4 regions of the Bradyrhizobium sp. 44 genome follow, and region 1 is predicted to be linked to each of the others. Evidence: predicted binding sites of a transcription regulator. Region 1 holds the regulator's gene; each other region holds the start of a gene.

Region 1 (5,918 bases):
GCGGCTCTGTTGCGGCGGAGCCGGCTGTTCGCCCCAGCCATCATGATCGCGGCGGTCGCGGCCGGCTTTGCCGTCGCGACCTGGAAGACGGTGCGCATCGCCCACCCGGTACTGGCAAAGGCGCTCTATTCGGTGTCGTTGTCGGGCTTTGTCGAGGCTCGCGACATCCGCGAGCGTACCGATCGTTTCGTGCTGCGCGTCACTGCGATGGAGGCGCAACGCAGCGACGTCAGGCTTGAGCGCGTGCGCCTGTCGGTCCGCAAAGGCACCGCGCCGGAGGTCGGTAGCTTCGTTCAGCTGAAGGCACGGCTGATGCCGCCGCTCGCGCCGGTGCGGCCCGGCAGCTACGATTTTTCGCGTGACATGTTCTTCCAGGGCATCGGCGCCTCCGGCTTCGCGATGGGCGCGATCACGGTGGCGCCGCCGCCTGAGACGGCCGGCTTGCGGCTGCGTTATGCGGCCTTCATGCAAGGCCTGCGCGATGCGATCGATGCCCGCATCCGGGCGACGCTCGACGGCGACAACCGGGCGATCGCGACCGCGCTGCTTACCGGGCGGCGCGATGCGATCACCACGCCCGTCAACGATGCGATGTTCATCTCCGGTCTCGGCCACGTGCTCTCGATTTCCGGTTATCACATGGCCGTCGTTGCCGGTGTCGTGTTCTTCGCGGTGCGGGCGCTGCTCGCTCTGATCCCGGGACTTGCGGCCGGCTTCGCCATCAAGAAATGGTCGGCGGCCGCCGCGCTGGTCGCTGCTGCGTTCTACCTGCTGCTGTCGGGCGCGGAGGTCGCAACGCAAAGATCGTTCTTCATGACGGCGGTAGTGCTGATCGCGGTGATGGTCGATCGCCGCGCCATCACCTTTCGCACGCTTGCTGTCGCCGCGCTGATCGTGCTGGCGGTCGCGCCGGAAGCACTGGTGCATCCGAGTTTTCAGATGTCGTTTGCGGCAACGCTCGGGCTCGTCGCCTTGGTGCAGATCGGCATGCCCAATTTGTTTGCCTCGCCGGACCATTCGGCGACCGCGCGCATTGCGATGTGGGGTGGCCGCGAGATCGCGATGCTGTTCATGGCCTCGCTGATTGCGGGACTTGCGACCACGCCCTACGCCGCTTTCCATTTCCACCGTGTCACGCCGTTTGGCGTGCTTGCCAATCTCGGCGCGATGCCGGTGGTCTCGGCGCTGGTGATGCCGGCGGGATTGTTGGGGCTGCTTGCTGCGCCGTTCGGGCTGGACAGCGTGTTCTGGTGGCTGATGGGGATCGGCATCGAGTGGATGGTCGCGGTCTCGCGCTGGGTCGCGGCATTGCCGGGCGCGGTCGGCCGCATCCCGGCGTTCGGGATCACGCCGCTGATCGCGGCGAGCCTGGGAATCATTGTGCTAGGCTTGTTGCGCACGCCGCTACGCTGGTCCGGCGCCCTGGTCCTGCTGGCAGCGATCCTCTGGGGACTGTCGGCGCGGCAGCCCGACATCCTGATTGCCGGGGATGGCGCCAGCGTCGCGGTGCGGGGCAGGGACGGATATCTGCACCTGATCAGGACGAGCAAGGACAGCTTTTTGCTCAAGGAATGGCTCGCTGCCGACGCAGATCCGCGCGATGCCGGCCGAGCCTCTCTGGCCGACGGCGTGTCCTGTGACGAATCCGGCTGCGTGACGCCACTGGCCGACGGGAGGCTGGTCGCGCTGGCGCTACGCGTCGACGCTCTCGCGGACGATTGCAGTCGGGCCGCGCTGGTGGTGACGGCACGTCCCGCGCCGCCCGATTGCGCGGCGATGGTGGTCGATCGGCAGCGGCTCGCCAGCCAGAGCGCGCTGGCGCTAATGCGGCGTGGTGACGGCTTTGCGGTTCAGGCGGTGAGGGCGAGAGGCGCGAGCCGCCCCTGGTTGCCAGCCGGCGCAGGCGAGGGTGATTTCGACGGCAGCCTTGCGCCCAAGGCGATCGCGCCCCGCATCAAGGACGCAACGCCGGCGGAGACCGACTTGCAGGCCGACGATTGATCTGACGGTGCGGAGCAATGCAGTGGATTGGTGCATCTGCTCGGATTCGCTGGGCGCAAACCACGCCATCTCGCCGGCCACGGCCGGCGATGGCAATTCAATCCTGACCTCCGACCCCGTAGGCGGCTGCGTCAGCCGATCGGCAGGCGCGTGACGGTCGGCTGCCTGTCGGCGATGACCTGCGCCTTGTGCTCGCGCTCCGTCACCGGCTGGGTCACAGGCAGTTGCAGCACGGTCGCGCGCTGGCCTTCGACGAGCTGCGTCACCAGCACATATTTGCCGTCCGGGAATTCGATCGCGTCATGATGGCGGTCGGGAACGTGCGGGTCGATCTTGCCGAACTTGCCCACGCGGGAATTGATGGTGCGCGTCCAAATCCAGCGATTGTCGTAGCGAACGTCGTCGGCGAAGGCGAGCTCCGTTCCCGGCAGCAGGCAGACGGCAACAGACGGATCGGCTGCCGAGGCGAAGCCTCGCGTCGAGGTGCCGCGGAAGCTTGTCGTGACGATCGTCTCGCCGACTTCGGCGGGGCGCGACGCGACGGCATGCAAGCTGTAGTCACACATCGGGTGCTCCTCATGCTGGGATAGCAACCCGCGTCTCTTCGAGGCGCAGGCCTCTATCAGAGTGGAAGCACGAACGCTCTGCTTGGTTGTGGGCAAATCTGCGGCTGGTTTCCGCAAGCCGCGATCACATTATCTTTCCCGCATTCAATAGGAACAAAGCCTGCTGCGATGCATTCGGGAGGCGCGTGTCCGAATGTTGCCGGCCCGGATATTGCCGACTTGGCTGCAACGGTTGCTCGATCGCATTCCGCACGTTGCGGACGATCGCTGGCCGCCATTTCCTCGAACACTTGGGCCGCGCAGCGGTGCTGCTTCGTGGGCATCGCGAGGAGCCAGCGCCGGAGGAGGGGCCGGATAGACTGTGCAGAACCAGAAAGACTATCCAGCCGGAGCGGACGATGATCCGCTCCAATCTCTGACCGGCAATGCCGATCGGAAGCGCGCGAGGCGCCTAGCACTCCCGGTATCAAGCACTCCCGGTATCAGTACTTCCGGTAAAGCCCGATCAGCTTGCCCTGAATCTTCACCCGGTTGGGCGGCAGGATGCGGACCTCATAGGCCGCGTTGGCGGGCTCGAGCGCGATCGAGGCGCCGCGACGGCGGAAGCGCTTCAGCGTCGCTTCCTCGTCGTCGATCAGCGCCACCACGATGTCGCCGGTATCGGCGCTCTCGTTGCGCTGAATCAGCGCCATGTCGCCGTCAAGGATGCCGGCCTCGACCATGGAATCACCGCGCACTTCGAGCGCGTAATGCTCGCCCGAGCCGAGCATGTCAGGCGGTACGCTGATAGTATGGCTGCGGGTCTGCAACGCCTCGATCGGCGTGCCGGCCGCGATGCGGCCCATCACCGGCACCGCGACGGGACGTTCGCCGTCGTCCGCGGGCAGGCTGGAGCTCGCACGCACCTTGCCGAGATTGCCCTCGATGACGCTCGGCGTGAAGCCGCGGCGGCTGCCGGCGGCTGCCTGGAGCTCCGGCAGCTTGATGACTTCAATCGCACGAGCGCGGTTGGGCAGGCGTCGGATGAAGCCACGCTCCTCGAGCGCCGTGATCAGGCGATGGATGCCCGACTTCGAGCGCAGGTCGAGCGCATCCTTCATCTCGTCGAAGGAGGGCGGTACGCCGCTTTCCTTCAGACGTTCACTGATGAACCGCAGAAGCTCGTATTGTTTGCGCGTTAACATCTCGACCAAAGTCCCCCGGTTGATGTCGTCCGATTCCGAGACGCTGAATTCGGCAATATGCCGCTACATGCTCGAAACAAATCATGAACGGACACTATATGTTCGATACATGTTCCGCAACTGCTTAATTTACCGTGAACAGAGCAAAGTTGGCGGAACGCGCATTGCCGGGGCGCTCAGACAGGGAGCCGCAACACTTCGCAAGCCGTGCCGGCTTCGGCCTTCGGCGCGAACGGTGCGCGCACGAGAAGTACCTGTGCTGCAGCGAGATTCGCAAGCAGCGAAGAGTCCTGATGATTGACGGGAAGAACGACGCGTGTGCCATCGTCACGCTCCTCCAGATGCGCGCGCAGATAGTCCTCGCGCTGGTCGTTGGCGCTGACATCGCGGCCGAGCACGGCGCGCTCACGGCGATGGTGAAGCACTGAACGGCCCGACAGGGCACGAATCAGCGGCACCATGAACAGGAAAGCGCACACGTAGGACGACACGGGATTGCCCGGCAGACCGATCACGCCCATTGCGCCGAGCCGCCCGTGCATCATCGGCTTGCCTGGCCGCATCGCGATCTTCCAGAACGCCATCGCGATGCCTTCGTCCCGCAGTGCCTGCTGGACCAGATCGTGGTCGCCGACCGATGCGCCTCCGGTCGTGATCAGGATGTCGGCGCCGCTCTCACGGGCGCGGCGGATGCCGGCGGTGGTGGCCTCCAGCGTGTCGGCGGCAATACCGAGGTCGATGGTCTCGGCGCCTTCGCTGCGGGCGAGCGCGTGCAGGGCGTAGCCGTTGGAATAGACGATCTGGCCGTGGCCGGGCGTGCTGCCCGGCATCACCAACTCGTCGCCGGTGGCGAGAATCGCGACCTTCGGACGCCCGTAAACGGCAAGGTGCGGATGATTCATCCCGGCGGCGAGCGCGAGGTCGCGCTCGGTGAGACGGCTTCCCTTGCGCAGGAGCACGTCGCCCTCGCGGAAATCGACGCCGGCGGGGCGGATGTGCCGACCGGCGATCGCGGCTTCCTTGATCGTGACACGCTTGCCGGCGGCGACGGTGTCCTCCTGGATCACGACGGCGTCCGCGCCACCGGGAACGACGCCGCCCGTGAAGATCCGCACGGCCTCGCCGGCGCCGACCATCCCCGCGAACGGTCGGCCCGCCGCGACTTCGCCGATGATGGTGAGCTCCGAATCGATCGTCGCGGCATCGGCCGCTCGCACCGCGTAGCCGTCCATCGCCGACATCGCCTGCGGCGGCTGCGTGCGCCGCGCCGCGACGTCACGCGCGAGCACGCGATGGTAGGCCTGGTCGAGGGAGATCATTTCCTCCGGCAGCGGCTCTGCACCCGCCAGCACCGCGGCAAGCGCGTCGGAAACCGGCATCAAGGCCACGGCGAAAACTCCTGCTCGGCACGTTCGGGCGAATGTTCCGCACGTCTTCTAGCCGAGCGCGGGCGCAGAGGCAAAACAGCCGAGCGGGTGCAGTCATCCCACCGCATTGTTCCGGAAGGCAGGATCAAGCGCGTTGCGGCATGATCCGAAGAACGTGCCAGATCGGCAGGACAATGGTCATGGCAAGACGAGAACGACGAGCGCCCCGGCCTGCATCGATCAGCTCCCTGGCTGCCCGTGAGTTACGTCGGGCGCCTTGGGTCCCTGATCCTTGTCGGGCAGCGGATCGGCCTGGGATTTCAGGTCGGCGGCCTTGCTCACAAGCTTGGCGGAAAGATCCGAATCTGAAGTTGTCCTGGCGAATTCAAGAAGAAGAGAGGCCTGCTTGGTGAGGTAGGTTTTGCCCAACACGATGATGCATCCGTCTGTAGAAGTCCCAACGGACTCTAGAGTCCGGAAGACGGTATTCCGTTCCGGGAACTCTGTATAAAAATGCACAAAGTGATCGGGTTCCTAAACTTCTTCAAAATTAGTCGCGTTGGGCCGCATCTCCGGGGGTCTCGCGGCGGCAGATCGTCGTCAGATGCCCAATGCTTTCAATGCGTTCCCCACATCACGCGGCGAAGTCACATGCACGGCCGTCAAGCCGCGCGCCCGCGCTCCCTCGATGTTTTCAGCAAGATCGTCGAAGAACACGATACGCCCGGCGGGCACGCCGATCGCCGCGACGACGTGGTCGAAGGCCTCGGCATCCGGTTTGCGCAGGCCGATGCTGGACG
Region 2 (5,918 bases), 100 kb from region 1:
AGAGCGCCTCGGGCTTGAGCCGAAAACCCTTGCAGCCCTCGCAGGGCACGTCGTGGAAATACTTCGCCAGCTCCTCGCGCGCCCACTCGCTCTCGGTCTCGCGATAGCGGCGGTTGATGTTGGTGATGACGCCTTCGAACGGCTTCTTGGTGTCGTAGGAACGGACGCCGTCCTCGTAGGAGAACTTGATCTCGTCCTCGCCGGAGCCATGGAGGATCGCGTTCTGCGTCTTCTTGGGCAGATCCTTCCACTTGGTGGTCAGCGTGAACTTGTAGTGCTTGCCGAGCGCAGTCAGCGTCTGAATGTAATAGGGCGACGAGGACTTGGCCCAGGGCGCGATCGCGCCCTTGCCGATGGCAAGTTCCTTGTCGGGGATGACGAGGTCTTCGTCGACATGCTGCTCGACGCCGAGTCCGCCGCAGGCGGGGCAGGCGCCATAGGGATTGTTGAACGAGAACAGCCGGGGCTCGATCTCGGGGATCGTGAAGCCGGAGACCGGGCAGGCGAACTTTTCCGAGAACAGCATGCGCTCGGGTCCGCTCTTGTCGTGGATCTTTGCGGTCTTCTTTTTCTCTTCCGCGGGTGCTGCTGCAGCCGGCGCATCGGCGAATTCGATGACGGCGAGGCCCTCGGCGAGCTTCAGTGCGGTCTCGAAGCTTTCGGCGAGGCGCTGGCCGATGTCGGCGCGCACCACGATGCGGTCGACGACGACGTCGATGTCGTGCGGGAATTTCTTGTCGAGCACAGGGGCTTCCGCGAGCTCGTGGAAGGCGCCGTCGATCTTGACGCGCTGAAAGCCCTTCTTAAGCCATTCGGCGAGCTCTTTGCGGTACTCGCCCTTGCGGCCACGCACGACCGGCGCGAGCAGATAGAGGCGCGAGCCCTCGGGCAGCGCCAGCACGCGGTCGACCATCTGCGAGACGGTCTGGCTCTCGATCGGCAGGCCGGTGGCGGGCGAATAGGGCACGCCGACGCGCGCCCACAGCAGGCGCATGTAGTCGTAGATTTCGGTCACCGTGCCGACGGTGGAGCGCGGGTTCTTCGACGTCGTCTTCTGCTCGATCGAGATCGCCGGCGACAGGCCGTCGATCTGGTCGACGTCAGGCTTCTGCATCATTTCCAGGAACTGGCGGGCATAGGCCGACAGCGATTCGACGTAACGGCGCTGGCCCTCGGCATAGATGGTGTCGAACGCGAGCGAGGATTTGCCGGAGCCTGACAGCCCCGTGAACACCACCAGCTTGTCGCGGGGAATCTCGACGTCGACGTTCTTGAGGTTGTGCTCGCGCGCGCCACGGATCGTTATTGCGCGCAGGTTTGATCCCGCGTTCTGTTGTTGGCGCTTCGCCTTGATCACTTCATCCATCCTGGTGGTCCTCAGGGAATCCAAAAGCGCGCGATCGCGCCAACTGAATAGGCGCGCTTCGCCCGGAACCGGGATCGGCGCCGATGGGTATGTGAGCGAACGTAGGAAGAACGGGGACGGATTTCCAGTGGCGTCTGCGAATCGTCAACCGATTGTTGGCACGCTGGCGGCATCTGGCAGGAGCAGGGCGGTGGAACTGCGCAGTAACGTGCCCGGCAAACAAAAAGGCCGGCGCGAGGCCGGCCTTTCGTAACACGATGGCGTCGATAGCGAAGATCAGTACTTCGCGACGATCGGGCCCCCGAAGTGATAGTTCACGCCGACCTGCACGGTGTGAAACTCGAGCGTGCCGGTGGGCAGGGCGCCCGAGAAGTAGGTCTCGCCGCCGAGGCTGCGAAAGAGGTACTCGCCCTTGACCGACCACTGCGGAGCGAAGAACGCTTCGACGCCCGCACCGACGGTCCAGCCGGAGTGCCACTTGCTGTCGGAAACGGTCACGCCGAGCGCGCTGATGCTGAGCTTGTTGTCGATCCAGGCGTAACCACCGGTGCCGTAGAACAGGACGTTGTTGACGGCGTAGCCGATGCGGCCGCGCACGGTGCCCATCGCATCGGTCTTCGAGCTGAGGGTGGTGCTGACGAGGCCGAAGCCGGGGACGGCAACGGGGCCGGTGACCGACGCGCTGACGTCAGCCCAGGCACCATCGGCCTCGATGCCGAACACGACATTGCCGGTCTGCCAGTTGTAGCCGGCGGTACCGCCGACGAAGCCGCCCTTCATCTTCGGGTCGGTCGAGGAATTTTCCCAGGCGCCGCCACCGACAACACCGAGGTAGAAGCCGGTCCAGTTGTAGACCGAAGCCATGGCCACCGGGGCCTTGGTGTAGGGACGCGCCGCCAGATCAGCGGCCGAGGCCGGGGCAGCGAGAGCGAACAAACAGGCCGAAGCCAACAAAACCTTTTTCATTTTCAACTAATCCCAGTCCCAGTTCCTGATTGTGCCTTCCACGATAGGGAAGGGCATCGGACTCACTTGCCCAACTGAGGCCGTACTTACACCATTGAAGCCGCAAGTTGTGTCACTGGAAAGCCACAGCGGCCTGAAAATGGTGCAATTACTGACCTTTGGTTTCCCCCATGGGAACAGCAACGAAAAAGGCCGGCGCGAGGCCGGCCTTGCTTTGATGGATGTCAGTTCGATCAGTACCTCGCGATCACCGGACCACCCCAGCGATAGTTCAGGCGGACGAGGCCCATGTCGACGTCCTGCCGAATCCGGTCGCTGCCGAAGACCCCACCCGGGGGCGTTGTGAAGCCGATCGTGCGATCGCCAAGGAAGATGTGGTCGTACTCAAAGCCCAACGACCAGTTCGGGGCGAAGCCGAACTCCAGACCGGCCCCGACCGTACCACCCCAGCGAGTCTCCCGCGCCGAAGCCAGCAGCGCGCCCGCGCCGGGCGTACCTGTAGCAGCGTAGATGTCGTACTTGTCGCCGACGACGGCGGCGCCGCCCTTCACGTAGAACAGCACGTTGTTCCAGGCGTAACCGACCTGACCGGTGATGAGGCCGAAAGCGTCGATGCGGGAACGGTTGCGATCACCCGTCACCAAAGCGGTACCTGGGAAGAGGGTGCTCACATTGTCGCCCCGGAAGTCGGCCCAGTTGCCTTGGCCTTCGAGACCGAACACCCAATTGGCGGACTGCCAGCGATAGCCGATCTGGCCACCGACGGTGCCCCCCGTCGCATTGTGACAGCCTTCGCCGACCAAAACGCCGGTCGCGGGCGTGACGAAGTCCCAGCACGTGTGGCTCGAGCCACCGCCGCCGTTGATGCCGATGTAGAAGCCGCTCCAATCGTAGATCGTGGCAATCGCCGGCGCGGGGGCCTTGGTGTAGGGACGCGCGGCCATATCCGCCGCGCTCGCGGGAGCCGACAGGCCCATAGCCACTGCACCGATCGCACCAATCAGAAGCTTATTCATTGCCAGTCTCCCCAGCTTCGTCCGCTTCTTTCTTCCCCGAAGCGGCTGATCAGGCGCGAGGGCCCATATGAACTAAGTCCGAGGAAACCGTAGCTCTACGGGGCGGCAAAGTCCGTCTCCGAAATGCAACAAGAACGGGGCACTGCGAGTACCCATAACTTACTGAATGTTAAGTTCTTTCCCTCGTTTTCGGGAACCTACAAAGGTTCCAACCGCTGCGCGCATTCCCGCACTACATTGGCTGATCGACGCCACACATCGATGCGGTGGTTCGCCAAGAACAAATCTGGAACGAACGGGAGGTCGATGCTATATGTGGGGATAACCGGAGGAGTGACGGACTGATCGTCGTCCGCAAGCGTTCGGCGAGCGTATAGGGTCGCCTCAACGGGCACGGCGGAACGCGGGGAGCGGACCGGCCTTGTTGAATTCAGTGGCATTCGGAGCGGAGAGCGGAGATGGCGGGAAGCGTCAACAAGGTCATTCTGGTTGGAAATCTCGGCAAGGATCCTGAAATCCGCCGCACCCAGGACGGGCGGCCGATCGCCAACCTGAGCGTCGCCACCTCGGAGACGTGGCGCGACAAGGCCACCGGCGAGCGCAAGGAAAAGACCGAGTGGCACCGCGTCGTGATCTTCAATGAAGGGCTCTGCAAGGTCGCCGAACAGTATCTGAAGAAGGGTGCCAAGATTTACGTCGAGGGTGCGCTCCAGACCCGCAAATGGACCGACCAGAGCGGCGTCGAGAAGTACTCGACCGAAGTCGTGCTGCAGGGTTTCAACTCCACCCTGACGATGCTGGACGGTCGTAGCGGCGGTGGGGGAGGCGGCAGCTTCGGCGACGAGCCGGGCGGCGATTTCGGCTCCTCCGGTCCGGTCAGCAGCGCACCGCGCCGTCCCGTTGCCGCTGGCGGCGGTGGCCGCAACAGCGACATGGACGACGATATCCCGTTCTGAGCGATCCCGCTCTGAGAACGCGGGGTCTCAATGCGACGCGCCGGCCGGATGGTCGGCTCTTCTCATCTCGTGTCAGAAGATCCCACTAATCGGCAGGACGGGCTCGGGATTTCCGGGCCCGCTTCATGTTTCGGGTGAGCTCGGATTGCGGCTTGGCAAGCGCGCTGACGGGGCAAGCTCGCCGCGCGATTTTCCGCGCGTGAGCGGCGATTTTGCAAGGTCGATGCGCGGGCTGTCCGAGACACCGCTCGCAAGGGCTTAAGTTGTTGGAAAAATAGGCGGAAAAAGCGCTTCCCAGATCGCCGCGAGGGTGGTTATCAGGGGCTCGATGCGCTATATGATTCCCAGATAAAACCTCACCGGATTTCCCCTTGGCTGACGACGACGACAAGCCCGGCGAACAGCCGGCGCAACCCTCGGATATTCGCCCCGTCTCCATCTTCGAGGAGATGAAGAAGTCCTATCTCGACTACGCCATGAGCGTGATCGTGGCGCGGGCGCTGCCTGACGCCCGCGACGGTCTGAAGCCGGTGCATCGCCGCATCCTGTACTCGATGAACGAGCAGGGGCACACGCCGGACAAGAAGTACGTGAAGTCCGCCCGCGTGGTCGGTGACGTCATCGGTAAATATCATCCGCATGGCGACCAGTCGATCTACGACGCCATGGTCCGGATGGCGCAGGACTTCTCCATGCGCGTGCCGCTGATCGACGGCCAAGGCAATTTCGGATCGGTCGACGGCGATCCCCCGGCTGCCTATCGTTATACCGAAGCCCGATTGACGAAGGTGGCGCTGGCTCTGCTGGCCGACATCGACAAGGACACGGTCGACTTCCAGCCGAACTACGACAACAACGAGACCGAACCGTCGGTCTTGCCGGCCAAGTTCCCCAACCTGCTCGTCAATGGCGCCGGCGGCATCGCGGTCGGCATGGCGACCAACATCCCGCCGCACAATCTGGGCGAGGTCATCGACGCCTGCGTCGCGCTGATCGACAACCCTGCGCTCACCATCGACGAGCTCATCAACATCGTGCCGGGACCGGATTTCCCGACCGGCGGCGTCATCCTCGGACGGCAAGGCATCCGCGCCGCCTATCACCTCGGCCGCGGCTCGGTCATGATGCGCGGCAAGGTCGCGATCGAGACCATCCGCAAGGAGCGCGAGGCGATCATCATCACCGAAATTCCCTACCAGGTGAACAAGGCGACGATGGTCGAGCGCATCGCCGAGCTGGTCAAGGAAAAGAAGATCGAGGGCATCGGCGACCTGCGCGATGAATCCGATCGCGACGGCTACCGCGTCGTCATCGAATTGAAGCGCGACGCCGTGCCGGATGTGGTGCTGAATCAGCTCTACAGGTTCACGCCGCTGCAGACGAGCTTCGGCGTCAACATGGTGGCGCTCGACAGCGGCCGTCCGCGGATCATGCATCTGAAGGACCTGCTGGCGATCTTCGTCGACTTCCGCGAGCGGGTCGTCACGCGGCGCACCAAGTTCCTGCTGGCCAAGGCCCGTGATCGCGCCCATATCCTGGTCGGTCTCGCCATCGCGGTCGCCAATATCGACGAGATGATCCGCGTCATCCGGACCTCGCCCGACCCGACGACCG
Region 3 (5,918 bases), on a different contig from region 1:
CGGTGGATTTGGCGACGAGCTCGCCCTCGATCGTCAGGGGCCCACGGCGGCGCGAGGAGAAGCTGCCGAAATCGGGCGAGGACGACTGGGACGAATACGACGAGGCCTGTTCCTCGAAGCTGCCGCGGCCGCCATTGCCGCCCCCTCCGCCGCCGCGATTGCGATTGGCCTGGGCGCGCTGCCAGCCGGGGGTCGAATAGGTGGAGCCGAACGCTTCCATGTCGTCGAAGCGGGAGGCGCCGTAGCCGCCGGTGCCGCCCCAGGCCGAGCCGCCCTTGGATTCTGTGATCTCGACATTGGCGGCCGGCAATTCGTCGAGGAAGCGCGACGGGATCGTGGTCGACCAGGTGCCGTGGATCCGGCGGTTGGTCGCAAAGTAGATTTTGGCGCGGCGGCGGGCCCGGGTCAGGCCGACATGGCCGAGCCGGCGCTCTTCCTCGAGGCCGGCGCGGCCCTGTTCGTCCAGCGTGCGCTGGCTCGGAAACAGGCCTTCCTCCCAGCCGGGCAGGAACACGTTGTCGAATTCCAGCCCCTTGGCCGAATGCAAGGTCATCAGTGACACCGCGTCCTCATCGGCGCCGCTGTCGCGGTCCATCACCAGCGAGATGTGCTCCAAGAACCCTTGCAGGTTCTCGAACTCCTCCATCGAGCGCACCAGCTCCTTGAGGTTTTCGAGCCGGCCCGCGGCGTCCGCCGAACGGTCCTTCTGCCACATCTCGGTGTAGCCGCTCTCGTCGAGCACGATCTCGGCGAGCTCGGTGTGCGAGGTGACCTCGCGCTGGGCGCGCCAGCGGTCGAACTGCGCGACGACGTCGCGTAACGAGCCGCGCGCCTTCGGCTTCAGCTCGTCGGTCTCGACCACCGCGCGCGCCGCCTCGAACAGCGGAATGCGGCGCTTGCGGGCGTGGTCGTGCAACATCTGCACGGTGGCATCGCCCAGGCCGCGCTTGGGCGTGTTGACGATGCGCTCGAAGGCGAGATCGTCGGCCGGTGAATTGATGACGCGCAGATAGGCCAGCGCGTCGCGGATTTCGGCGCGCTCGTAGAAGCGCGGGCCGCCGATGACGCGATAGGGCAGGCCGAGCGTGACGAAGCGGTCTTCGAACTCGCGCATCTGGTAGGAGGCGCGAACGAGAATCGCGATCTCGTTGAGCTTGTCGCCCTGGCGCTGGATCTGCTCGATCTCCTCGCCGATGCCGCGGGCTTCCTCTTCCGAATCCCACGAGCCTGTCACCGTGACCTTCTCGCCGTCATGGTCTTCGGTGCGCAGCGTCTTACCGAGCCGGCCTTCATTGTGGGCGATCAGGTGCGAGGCGGCGGCGAGGATGTGGCCGGTCGAGCGGTAGTTGCGCTCGAGGCGGATGACCTTGGCGCCGGGAAAATCATGGTCGAAGCGCAGGATGTTGTCGACCTCCGCGCCGCGCCAGCCATAGATCGACTGGTCGTCGTCGCCGACGCAGCAGATGTTCTTGACGTGTGTTTTTTCGTTCGCCGGAGGCGGCGCCACATCGTCATTCTCGGCATCACCGGGCCGATGCGAAGCGTCGAGACCCGGTGATCCATCTGGCGAAGAATCGATGGCTTGCCGGGGCAAGCCGGGCAATGACGGATTGGACGATGGCGCCTGTGACAACAACCGCAGCCATAGATATTGCGCGACGTTGGTGTCTTGATACTCGTCGACCAGGATGAATTTGAAGCGCTGCTGGTACTGCCGCAGGATATCCGGATGCTCGCGGAAGATGCGGATGTCCTCGAGCAGCAGATCGCCGAAATCGGCGGCGTTCAAAATCTTCAGCCGCTCCTGGTAGCTCGCATAGAGCTTGCCGCCCTTGCCGTTGGCGAACACGGCGGCTTCGCCCGACGGCACCTGCGACGGCGTCAGGCCGCGATTCTTCCAGCCGTCGATGAGGCCGGCGAGCATGCGCGCGGGCCAGCGCTTGTCGTCGATATTGTCGGCTTGCAGAAGCTGCTTGAGCAGTCGGACCTGATCGTCGACGTCGAGCACGGTGAAGTTCGACTTGAGCTGCGCCAGCTCGGCGTGGGTCCGCAGGATGCGCCCGCCGATGGAGTGGAAAGTGCCGAGCCACGGCATCCCTTCCACCGCATGACCGAGCATCTGACCCAGCCGGTGCTTCATCTCGCGCGCGGCCTTGTTGGTGAAGGTCACCGACAGGATTTCGGATGGGCGGGCGCGGCCCTGGCTCAGGATATGGGCGATGCGCGTGGTCAGCACGCGGGTCTTGCCGGTGCCGGCGCCGGCCAGCACCAGAACCGGGCCGTCCAGCGTTTCCACAGCCTCGCGCTGCTCCGGATTGAGCCCGGACAGGTATTGCGGGCCCACCGAGGCCCGCGCACGCGCGGCGATGCCGCCGGCTGCGGGCTGGTGGTCGGGGACGCTCTGGGACGTGATCTTGCTCGGCTCGGTCATGCGAATCATTTGCCCCACGTTGGCACCGCGGGGTGGTGAAAGGGGAGCCTTCTTAACAGGGATTGGTCCCTATATGGGGCCGCGGGGAGGGGTTTTCCACGTGCGGGGGCAGCCAATTTGTTCCTGTCGGTTGAGCGAATTTCTGCTCCCAGCCGCTCGGAACCATTGTTCCGAGTTGGCGATTGGTTCTGCAAGTGAGGCGCGTCAGGCGCGCCGATCGCAGACAGACATCGAAACAGAGGTTTGGATCATGCTTAGCTGGGTAGTGACGTTTCTGGTTATCGCCCTGATCGCCGGTATCCTGGGCTTTGGCGGCCTCGCCGGCGCGTCGATCGAAATCGCCAAGATCATCTTCTTCATTGCGGTCGTGTTGTTCCTGGTCTCGGCCGTTGTGGGTCTGGCCCGCGGCCGTACCAGGGTCTAGCGCGCTTACCGCTTCGAGGGCATCGCCACGTTCCGGCCGATGCCCTCGGGCCGTGGCACCGCGCTGTGGGTCTTGACCACCGCTGCGATGCGCTCGCTTATGTCTGGCGGAAAAGCCGCCACCTTTCGTGAGCCCATGTCGATGTGAAGCGACATGTTCTCCGAAGTGGCCGACAGCCAGCCCTCGGCGGCGTGCCGCAACTCCTGGAACGTGTGCAGCCGCTTGTCGTCGGCCTCCAGCAGCCAGACCGAGACCTGCACGGGATCGCCCAAGTGGATTTCGCGCAAGTAGCGCACGTGGCACTCGGCAGTGAAGGTCGAGCCGCCGCGCTCCTTCATGTAGCCCGGCCCGATCCCGAGCGTCAGCCACATCTGATCGATCGCGCGGTCGAACATCACGTTGTAATAGGCCATGTTGAGGTGGCCGTTGTAGTCGATCCATTGCGGCTCGATCTGCATGATCGAGGCGCGGAACGGCGCGTCCTCGATCGTTGTGGCAGCAGTCTCCGGCATGTGTCCTTCCCCAGCTATGCGTCCGGTCGCTTGACTTGACCGGTGAGATGTCCTTTGCCACGGTTCGTCTCGTCGGGAGGAACGTCCGTGGGTACGACCATCACCAATAATCCGCCGCGGCCGGCGCCGAAAGCCCTTGCGAGCGCGCTGGAGCAGCTTGCCGCGCGGTTCGGCAACCGCCTCATCACCTCGCAGGCCGTCCGCGAGCAGCACGGCCATACCACCACATGGATCGTGAACCAGCCGCCGGACGCTGTGGTGATGGCGCAGAAGACCGCCGACATCCAGGACGTGGTGCGGATCTGCGCGAAAAACGGCGTGCCCGTCATCGCCTTCGGCACCGGCACCTCGCTCGAGGGCCAGGTCAACGCACCCGCCGGCGGAATCTGCATCGACCTGCGCGACATGAACAAGGTGCTCGCAGTGCATGCCGAGGACCTCGACTGCGTGATCCAGCCCGGGGTCACCCGCAAGGCGCTCAACGAGCATCTGCGCGACCAGGGCCTGTTCTTCCCGATCGACCCCGGCGCGGACGCCTCTCTCGGCGGCATGGCCTCGACCCGCGCCTCCGGCACCAACGCGGTGCGCTACGGCACCATGCGCGATAGTGTGCTGGCGCTGAAAGTGGTCCGCGGCGACGGCGAGATCATCACGACCGGCACGCGCGCGAAGAAATCATCCGCCGGCTATGACCTGACGCATCTGTTCGTCGGCGCCGAGGGCACGCTCGGCATCATCTCGGAATTGACCATCCGCCTGCGCGGCATCCCCGATACGATCGCGGCCGGCGCGGTGTCGTTCGAGACCGTGCACGGGGCGTGTCAGGCCGTGATCCTGGCGATCCAGACCGGCATTCCCGTGGCGCGCATCGAGTTGCTCAACGCCGCGCAGGTGCGGGCCTGCAACGCCTATTCGAAGCTGACGCTGCCGGAAACGCCGCTGCTGCTGATGGAATTCCACGGCAGCGAGATCGAGGTCGGCGAACAGTCCAAGGCCTTCGGCGAGATCGCAAAGGACTGCGGCGGCGGCGATTTCTCCTGGACCACCAAACCGGAGGATCGCACAAAACTGTGGCAGGCGCGGCACGACGCCTACTGGTCGGTGAAGGCGCTGCGGCCCGGCGACAGCATCGGCGTGGTCGCGACCGACGTCTGCGTGCCGATCTCGCGCCTTGCCGAATGTGTCGGCGAAACCGAGGAAGATCTCAAGCGGCTCAACCTGTTGTCGCCGATCGTGGGCCATGTCGGCGACGGCAATTTCCACTGCTCGCTGGTCTGCGACACCAACGATGCCGACGAGATGGCCCGCGGCGAGGAGTTCATGCATCGGCTGGTCGAACGCGCGCAGGCGATGGACGGCACCTGCACCGGCGAGCACGGCATCGGCCAGGGCAAGCAGAAATACCTCAAGGCGGAGCTCGGCCCCGAGGCGATCGATGCGATGCGGGCGCTAAAAAAGGCGCTCGATCCGCAGAACATCTTCAATCCCGGCAAGATCGTACCGGAGGCGTAGCGCGCAGGCTCACCGCCGTTTATGCTCGCTCCCTCACCACGGAGCAGGCAATGCAGTGGTTCGCGCGCAAGACGCGTCAAGACATCTGGGACGAGGCGATCGAACGGCCGCTCGGCGATATCGAGGCCGCCGAGCGCATCCGTGCGATCTGTGACGCCGCTGCGGCGAGCGCGGCAGGGGCCGCGCGCAGCGACAAGCGCGACAGCGGGCGCTACGAGCGCGCGGCCAAAGTCGCGATGGAAATCGCGATGAAGATCGCGGACGGGCTGATGCGCGACGACGCAGTCCGTCGCATCGTCGATCTCTGCATGACAGCGAACGACCTCAAGACGGCGCAAATCCTGTTTCGCGCGATCCATGCCAGCTGGATCCGCGAAACGGTGCAGCGGGATCATCCGACATTGGCGCAGTGAGCGCAGTTATTTCGCCAGCTTGCGCACGGCCTCGTCGACACTGTGGAAGACGTTCTCCCGGGGCAGGGCCTCGAACAGTTTGAACCGCTCGAACGCGTCCTGCGCGCGCACCGATTCCAGCCGGGCCAGCGCGACCGTGACACCCTGTTCGCTGCACGCCCTGAACACATCGAGCAGGATCTGCGCGGCGGTGAAGTCGATCTCGACCATGCCGCTCGCCTCCAGCACCAGCAGCTGCGGAGGCGTCGCGCCGAGCACCTTGGTCACGTCGCTGCGAAAGCCGGGCGCGTTGAGGAACGACAGCGGCGCCTGCAGCCCGATCACGGCGACTCCGGCAATGCGCTCTCCGGTGATGTGCGGATGCGCCGGCCACCAGATCGTGGTGCCCGGCACGCGCTCGAACTCGACGAGCCGCGCGCGCGTCGTGCTCCAGATGCCGTGCAGCAGCGACAGCACGATGCCGAGGAACGCACCCTGCTGGATCGGCAGCACGATGATGAGTGCGGCGGTGGCGGCGATCAGCAGGAATTCGCTCGGGGATTGGCGATAGATCGTGACGATCTGCTTCACGCGGATGATGCGCAGCGCGACGAACAGCAGGATGCCGCCGAGGGCTGCGTCCGGGA
Region 4 (5,918 bases), on a different contig from region 1:
GCTGCGTAGCGACGCCGAACGCCACGGCCACACGGCGACGGTCGCATTCAACGGGCTGCCCGTGGTCACGGTGAAGCCGGCCTCGTTCAAGCGCTGCCTCGCCAACCTCGTCACCAACGCCGCCCGCTACGGCAAAAGCATCGCCATCACCGGCCAGCGCGATCACCGTTATTTGACCGTGACGGTCGACGACGACGGGCCGGGCATTCCCGCCCATTTGCGCGAAGAGGTGTTCAAGCCGTTCCTGCGGCTGGACAACGCCCGCAACCAAGACGAAGGCGGCACGGGTCTTGGCCTCGCGATCGCCCGCGACATCGCCCGTTCGCACGGCGGCGACATCACGCTTGGCGACAGTCCGATGGGCGGATTAAGAGCGAGCGTGCGGATACCGGTGTAGGCGCGGGACTTCACGCCCCCGTAAGAACGGGGCGAGGGAGTGCACGTGTTTGCGCGGCGATCTCACCTACTTCGGCAACAGCGCTTTCAGCTTGTCCATGTCACGCACGTTCATCTTGAAGCCGCCGGGCATCACGATGTCGCCGGGCTTCTGGTCCGGCTTGCAGGCGCCCAGCCATTTCGCTTCGAGCTGCATGGTCGTGTCGCGGCCTGCCGCGCCGGCGGCGCCGCCTTGCGCGTGCGACGACGTCTTCACCGTATAGGCCGAATTGAAATCGCCGGTGATCTCAGCATGCGAGGTCGTGCTGATGCCGGCGACATTGCACTCGGAATCGCTGACATAACCGGTCGCGGTCTTCTTGATGTCCTGCTTGGCGCAGATCTGCTTCGCCATCGGGGAGATGTTGTTGTTCATCTCCTTGTCGACGGTCTCGTCGGTGCAGTGCTGCATGGTCATCTCGGGCACCGGCGTGCCGGTCCTGACCATCTTCAATTCCCACAGGCCCGCCTTGCGCACCGGCAGGTCGTCAGCGCGGGCGCTGGCTGCCGACAAGACGAGGCAAAGTGCGGAGCCGAGCAAAGCGAGTTTGCGCGTCATGACGGAAGCTCCCGGCTGCGATGGCGGCGTTGCGAAAGCGCCTCAGTAGAGCGTGCGGATCGGCTGGTCGGCGGCGCCATAGGGCACCCAGCGGCAGGAGAACGAGATGTAGCCGCCCTCATAGGCCTGCACCGCCAGGAATTTGGCGACCTTGCCGTAGCGCGCGCAGTGATCGACCGCGACCTGCCGCGCATCGACCTGGGTTGCCATCGAATAGGCGATGATGCCGCCGGTGTCGTTGCCCTTGAACGGAGGCACCGGAAGCAGATCGGCGCGCGCCGACTGGCTCGCCATCATACCCAAGGCAAGTAGGCCCGCGGCCGCAATGATTCGCATTCCCGTCACTCCGATTGGTTGGCGGCAGTTTACGGTGTCGGCGCGGCGGTGGAAAGAACGGATGGCCGGTCCAACGCAGCATTGCGGTCAACTCGTCGGCAAGTGTTGCCGCGCTGCACTTGACCTCCTCCGGCCTTCACGGCACCGTCCGACCCTTGCAGATCATGCTGTCTGGATCATCCATGCGCGCCTCGACCTTCCTGAAATCGCTCCGCTTTGCCGCCGTGCTCGGCCTCCTGTTCGGGGCGTTGTCGCTCGGTGAGGCCAGGGCCGCCAATCCGCTGGAGCTGAATTTCTGGCTGAGCGGGCCGCGTTATGACGGCAACGTCTCCGAATGCGACCGGGCGCTGCCGACGATCGCCAGCCAGTTCTGGGAGAAAGAAAGCTCGTTCTGGAATTCCTCGTTGAAGATCACCGGCTTCGCCGCGGTTCACGAGACCGCGTTCCGGCCCTGGGCATCGGATAACATCCCCCGCCGCTATTGCACCGGCGAGGCTATGCTCACGGACGGCAAGATGCGCAAGGTGCACTTCTCGATCGTCGAGGACGGCGGCTTCGCCGGCTACGGCCAGGGCGTGGAATGGTGCGTGGTCGGGCTCGACCGCAACTGGGCCTACAACCCGGCCTGCCGCGCCGCCAAGCAATAATTGCGCTGATCCGGACCGATCAGGCGGCCCAACGATGGTCGCCCGAAATTTGTTCTTGAAATGTTCCTATCGCCTGCTAGGCTCGTCTGCACAGTCTAGTTGAGGGGCGTCGCCATGTTTCATTCCAGATTGCATTCGTTCTCCCGCCTGATGATCTCGCTGACGCTTGCGGCCGGGCTGGCTGCACTGGCCGGCGGCGCAAAGGCCCAGGACAAGCGGCAGAACACGCCCGGCGAATTCGATTTTTATGTGCTGTCGCTGTCGTGGTCGCCCTCCTTCTGCGAAGAGGCAGCGGAGCGCGGCGGCCGCTCGCAGACCCAGTGCAGCGGACGGCCCTATGCTTTCGTGGTGCATGGTCTGTGGCCGCAATATGAGAACGGTTTTCCGGAATATTGCCAGCGGCCTTCGCCGCGGCTGAACCGCAGCATCGTCTCCTCCATGCTCGATCTGATGCCGGCGCCGGGGCTGATCTTCAACGAATGGGACAAGCACGGCACCTGCTCGGGGCTCGCCGACCGCAGCTATTTCGAGACGATCCGGAAGGCGCGCGCCGCAATCAAGATTCCGGCCGAATATCTCGATTTGTCGCAGGCCAAGACGGTGGCGCCGGCAGAGGTGGAGGAAGCCTTCATCAAGGCCAATCCGGGCCTCAGCAATGCCGCCGTCTCGATCACCTGCAACCGGACGCGGCTATCGGAAGTCCGCATCTGCCTCAGCAAGGACCTGCAATTCCGCGCCTGCGAGGAGATCGACCGCCGCGCCTGCCGTCGCGACCAGTTGGCGATGCCGCCGATCCGGGGTGGCTAGCCCAGGCATCGTGCCTCTTTGCTCAAGCCGTCACGTGGCGTAGTGCTCTTGCATGAATTACCGCCACGCCTTCCATGCCGGCAGCTTCGCCGATGTCATCAAGCACATCGTGCTGGCGCGCATCATCACCTATCTCCAGGATAAGCCGGGCGCGTTCCGTGTCATCGACACCCATGCCGGCGCTGGCCTCTACGATCTCGAAAGCGACGAGGCGCGTCGCGGCGGCGAGTGGCTGACGGGCATTGCGCGGCTGATGCAGGCGCGGCTGTCGAACGACGCCATGGCGCTGACCAAGCCCTATCTGGACATCGTCCGCGCCTTCAATCCGAAGGGCGAGCTCAAGGCTTACCCGGGCTCGCCGCTGATCGCACGCGGCCTGCTGAGGCCGCAGGACCGCCTCTTGCTCTGCGAGCTCGAGCCGAAGGCGCGCAAGGCGCTGATCGGCGTGCTGCGCCACGACGAACAGGCCCGCGTGGTCGACCTCGACGGCTGGATGGCGCTGCCGGCTTTCGTGCCGCCGAAGGAACGGCGCGGGCTCGTGCTGATCGATCCCCCGTTCGAGGCGAAGGACGAGTTCGAAAAGCTCGAAGAGGCCTTCTCGACGGCTTTCGCGAAATGGCCGACCGGTATCTATGTAATCTGGTATCCCGCCAAGAGCCGGCGCGCCACCGACGCGCTGGTGCAATCAGTGGCGCGGCTCGCAGCCGCAGCAAAACCGCCGGGAAAATGCCTGCGCCTCGAATTCAGCGTGGCGCCACAAGCCGACGGCGCAGCCCTCACCTCCAGCGGGCTCTTGATCGTCAATCCCCCTTACACACTGCACGGCGAGCTTAAGACGATCCTGCCCGAGTTGGAAATGCCGCTCGGCCAGGGGGGCGCTGCCAGATTCCGATTAGAGGTGCCAAGGCCGTAACACTCCGGCATCTTGGGAAAAATATGCAGGAGCGGTGGTCAATCTGCAGAGAACCGTATTATGCTGTTGCGGTGACTGGCTTTACGTTCCGCTTCCGCGAATGGTTGCGGCGGAGTGAAGGCCTAAGAAAGATCCAGTCGGACCGAATGGTCTGCCCAAGGATGGCCAGCTCCCGGGCTTCGCAAGGCCCGGTCATGTCGTGACGTGCGTCTGCGTCACGACGGAGGAGCAATGAGGGGGAGTTTCCCGATGGCCATGACGGGAACGGTCAAGTTTTTCAACGGTGAGCGCGGCTACGGATTCATCAAACCGGACGACGGGGGCCGCGACGTCTTCGTGCATATTACTGCTGTGGAGCGGGCCGGACTGAAGGACCTTGCCGAAGGACAGCGTATTACTTTCGAAGTCGAACCGGACAAGAAGGGCAAGGGGCCGAAGGCGGTCGATTTGGTCATCCTTCCCTAGCGAGTCCGACGCGAAACACCGGCGCAAAAAAAATCCCGGCCGCGAGCGGCCGGGAGGCTGTAGTCCGGTATTTTCTTCTTTGGGTATCAGAAGTGATAGTTCACGCCTGCGCGCACAACGCTGGCGCTATAGCCGTTTGACACGCCTGTAATCGCGAACTGACTCGTCGACAGATCGATGTAGAGATATTCGAGCTTGGCGCTCCAGTTCGGCGCGAAACCAACTTCCGCGCCGGCACCGATGGTCCAGCCGGCGCTGGTATGCGACTCCGTCCAGCCGAACGTCTGCGCGCGCAGCTCGCCGAAGGCGAGGCCCGCCGTGCCGTAGAACAGCACGTTGCTGAGGGCATAGCCCGCGCGGCCGCGCAGGGTGCCGAACCACGGATTGGAGAACTTCCACGGCGCGAAGGTATCGTCGGCACCGGCGGCCTGGATGTCACCTTCGACACCGAACACCCACGGGCCGGTCTGGAAATTGTAACCGGCCTGAACGCCGCCGACGAAGCCCGACGGTTTTGCGGGATTGTTGTTCACCGAGCCCCATTCGTAGCCGAGATTGGCACCGAGATACGGACCGGCCCAGCTATAGGCGTTGAGCGGCTGATTGACCGTGTAGGGCGCACGCTGCCCGTAATTGAGATCGGCGGCCCCTGCCGAAGCCGTCCAGCCGACTGCAGCCAACGCGGCTGCGCCCACAACGAGCCTCTTCATCACATACTCCAACGCAACTGCCGTCACCCGGCGCGATGCCTGCGCCGCCGCGCGAGGCAAAACCGCATGGTTACGGAACCACCACTATTTCGCGTAACATTTATCGAGAGTTTTAAGTTAAAGGCCTGTTAAGCCGGCTTACCGCGCTGTTAACAGGCTTAAGCAAGCGTTACCCGGAATTGCGCCGCCATCCTGTGCGTGCCGCACGGCCGGAACTTCAAATCGGCAGCCGCAACGCCTAAATTCGCACCATGGTTCACGATTCCACCGACAATCCGGACGACGCACGTGCGCGCAAACCCGTGCGCGGCAACGCGCCCGACGTCCCGCCCCAGGAGACGGAAGCGGCGCCGCCCGACCTCGATCCCGCCACAGCAAACGGGGACGACGAGGACGACGCACGGCTGCCGGACATCCTGGAAGAGAGCGGCACGGTCGGCGAAGAGCCGCTGGCGACCGGCCACGAGGCGATCGAACGCGCGGTCCGCCTCGCCCCCACCTCGCCCGGCGTCTACCGCATGCTCAATGGGAATGCCGACGTGCTCTATGTCGGCAAGGCTAAGAACGTCAAAAAGCGCCTGTCGAACTATGCGCGCCAGAGTGCGCCGCAGCCGGCGCGCATCCTGCGCATGATCGCCGCCACCGTGACCGTGGAAATCATCTCGACCCACACCGAGACCGAAGCGCTGCTGCTGGAGGCCAACCTCATCAAGCAGCTTCGGCCGCGCTTCAACGTGCAGCTGCGCGATGACAAGTCGTTTCCCTATATCCTGATCACGGGCGACCATTGGGCGCCGCAGATCCTGAAGCATCGCGGCGCGCAGACGCGGCCCGGTCGCTATTTCGGCCCGTTCGCCTCGGCCGGCGCCGTCAACCGCACCATCACCGCGTTGCAGCGCGCGTTCCTGATCCGCTCCTGCACGGATTCCTTCTTCGAGAGCCGCTCGCGGCCCTGCCTGCTCTACCAGATCCGCCGTTGCGCCGGCCCCTGCACCCGCGAGATCGACTTCCCCGGCTACACGACCCTGGTGCGCGAGGCGAGCGAC

What was found. The regulator LexA, encoded in region 1, represses DNA repair genes until DNA is damaged. The targets are predictions, from matches to a motif close to TGTTCNNNNTGTGTTCNG.
Region 2: the regulator LexA is predicted to act here: its motif matches at 3,625-3,642, upstream of IVB41_RS24140 (single-stranded DNA-binding protein).
Region 3: the regulator LexA is predicted to act here: its motif matches at 2,605-2,622, upstream of IVB41_RS31750 (ATP-dependent helicase).
Region 4: the regulator LexA is predicted to act here: its motif matches at 2,028-2,045, upstream of IVB41_RS06900 (ribonuclease T2 family protein).

Annotation. Positions count from the first base shown of each region.
Region 1 covers NZ_JADPIY010000020.1:309,404-315,321, forward strand. Annotated here, with positions in the region: gene IVB41_RS23645 (ComEC/Rec2 family competence protein) at 1-2,001, shown strand, start outside; gene IVB41_RS23650 (hypothetical protein) at 2,133-2,567, opposite strand; gene lexA (transcriptional repressor LexA) at 3,050-3,751, opposite strand; gene glp (gephyrin-like molybdotransferase Glp) at 3,928-5,139, opposite strand; gene IVB41_RS23665 (hypothetical protein) at 5,359-5,550, opposite strand; gene IVB41_RS23670 (HAD family phosphatase) at 5,719-5,918, opposite strand, start outside.
Region 2 covers NZ_JADPIY010000020.1:411,424-417,341, forward strand. Annotated here, with positions in the region: gene uvrA (excinuclease ABC subunit UvrA) at 1-1,366, opposite strand, end outside; gene IVB41_RS24130 (outer membrane protein) at 1,643-2,332, opposite strand; gene IVB41_RS24135 (outer membrane protein) at 2,566-3,348, opposite strand; gene IVB41_RS24140 (single-stranded DNA-binding protein) at 3,807-4,304, shown strand; gene gyrA (DNA gyrase subunit A) at 4,676-5,918, shown strand, end outside.
Region 3 covers NZ_JADPIY010000033.1:83,497-89,414, forward strand. Annotated here, with positions in the region: gene IVB41_RS31750 (ATP-dependent helicase) at 1-2,440, opposite strand, end outside; gene IVB41_RS31755 (DUF1328 domain-containing protein) at 2,682-2,855, shown strand; gene IVB41_RS31760 (thioesterase family protein) at 2,861-3,367, opposite strand; gene IVB41_RS31765 (FAD-linked oxidase C-terminal domain-containing protein) at 3,455-4,879, shown strand; gene IVB41_RS31770 (hypothetical protein) at 4,930-5,292, shown strand; gene IVB41_RS31775 (SulP family inorganic anion transporter) at 5,299-5,918, opposite strand, start outside.
Region 4 covers NZ_JADPIY010000008.1:1,019,484-1,025,401, reverse strand. Annotated here, with positions in the region: gene IVB41_RS06920 (ATP-binding protein) at 1-397, shown strand, start outside; gene IVB41_RS06915 (DUF3617 family protein) at 464-994, opposite strand; gene IVB41_RS06910 (hypothetical protein) at 1,037-1,330, opposite strand; gene IVB41_RS06905 (hypothetical protein) at 1,513-1,977, shown strand; gene IVB41_RS06900 (ribonuclease T2 family protein) at 2,092-2,784, shown strand; gene IVB41_RS06895 (23S rRNA (adenine(2030)-N(6))-methyltransferase RlmJ) at 2,837-3,697, shown strand; gene IVB41_RS06890 (cold-shock protein) at 3,947-4,162, shown strand; gene IVB41_RS06885 (outer membrane protein) at 4,249-4,872, opposite strand; gene uvrC (excinuclease ABC subunit UvrC) at 5,124-5,918, shown strand, end outside.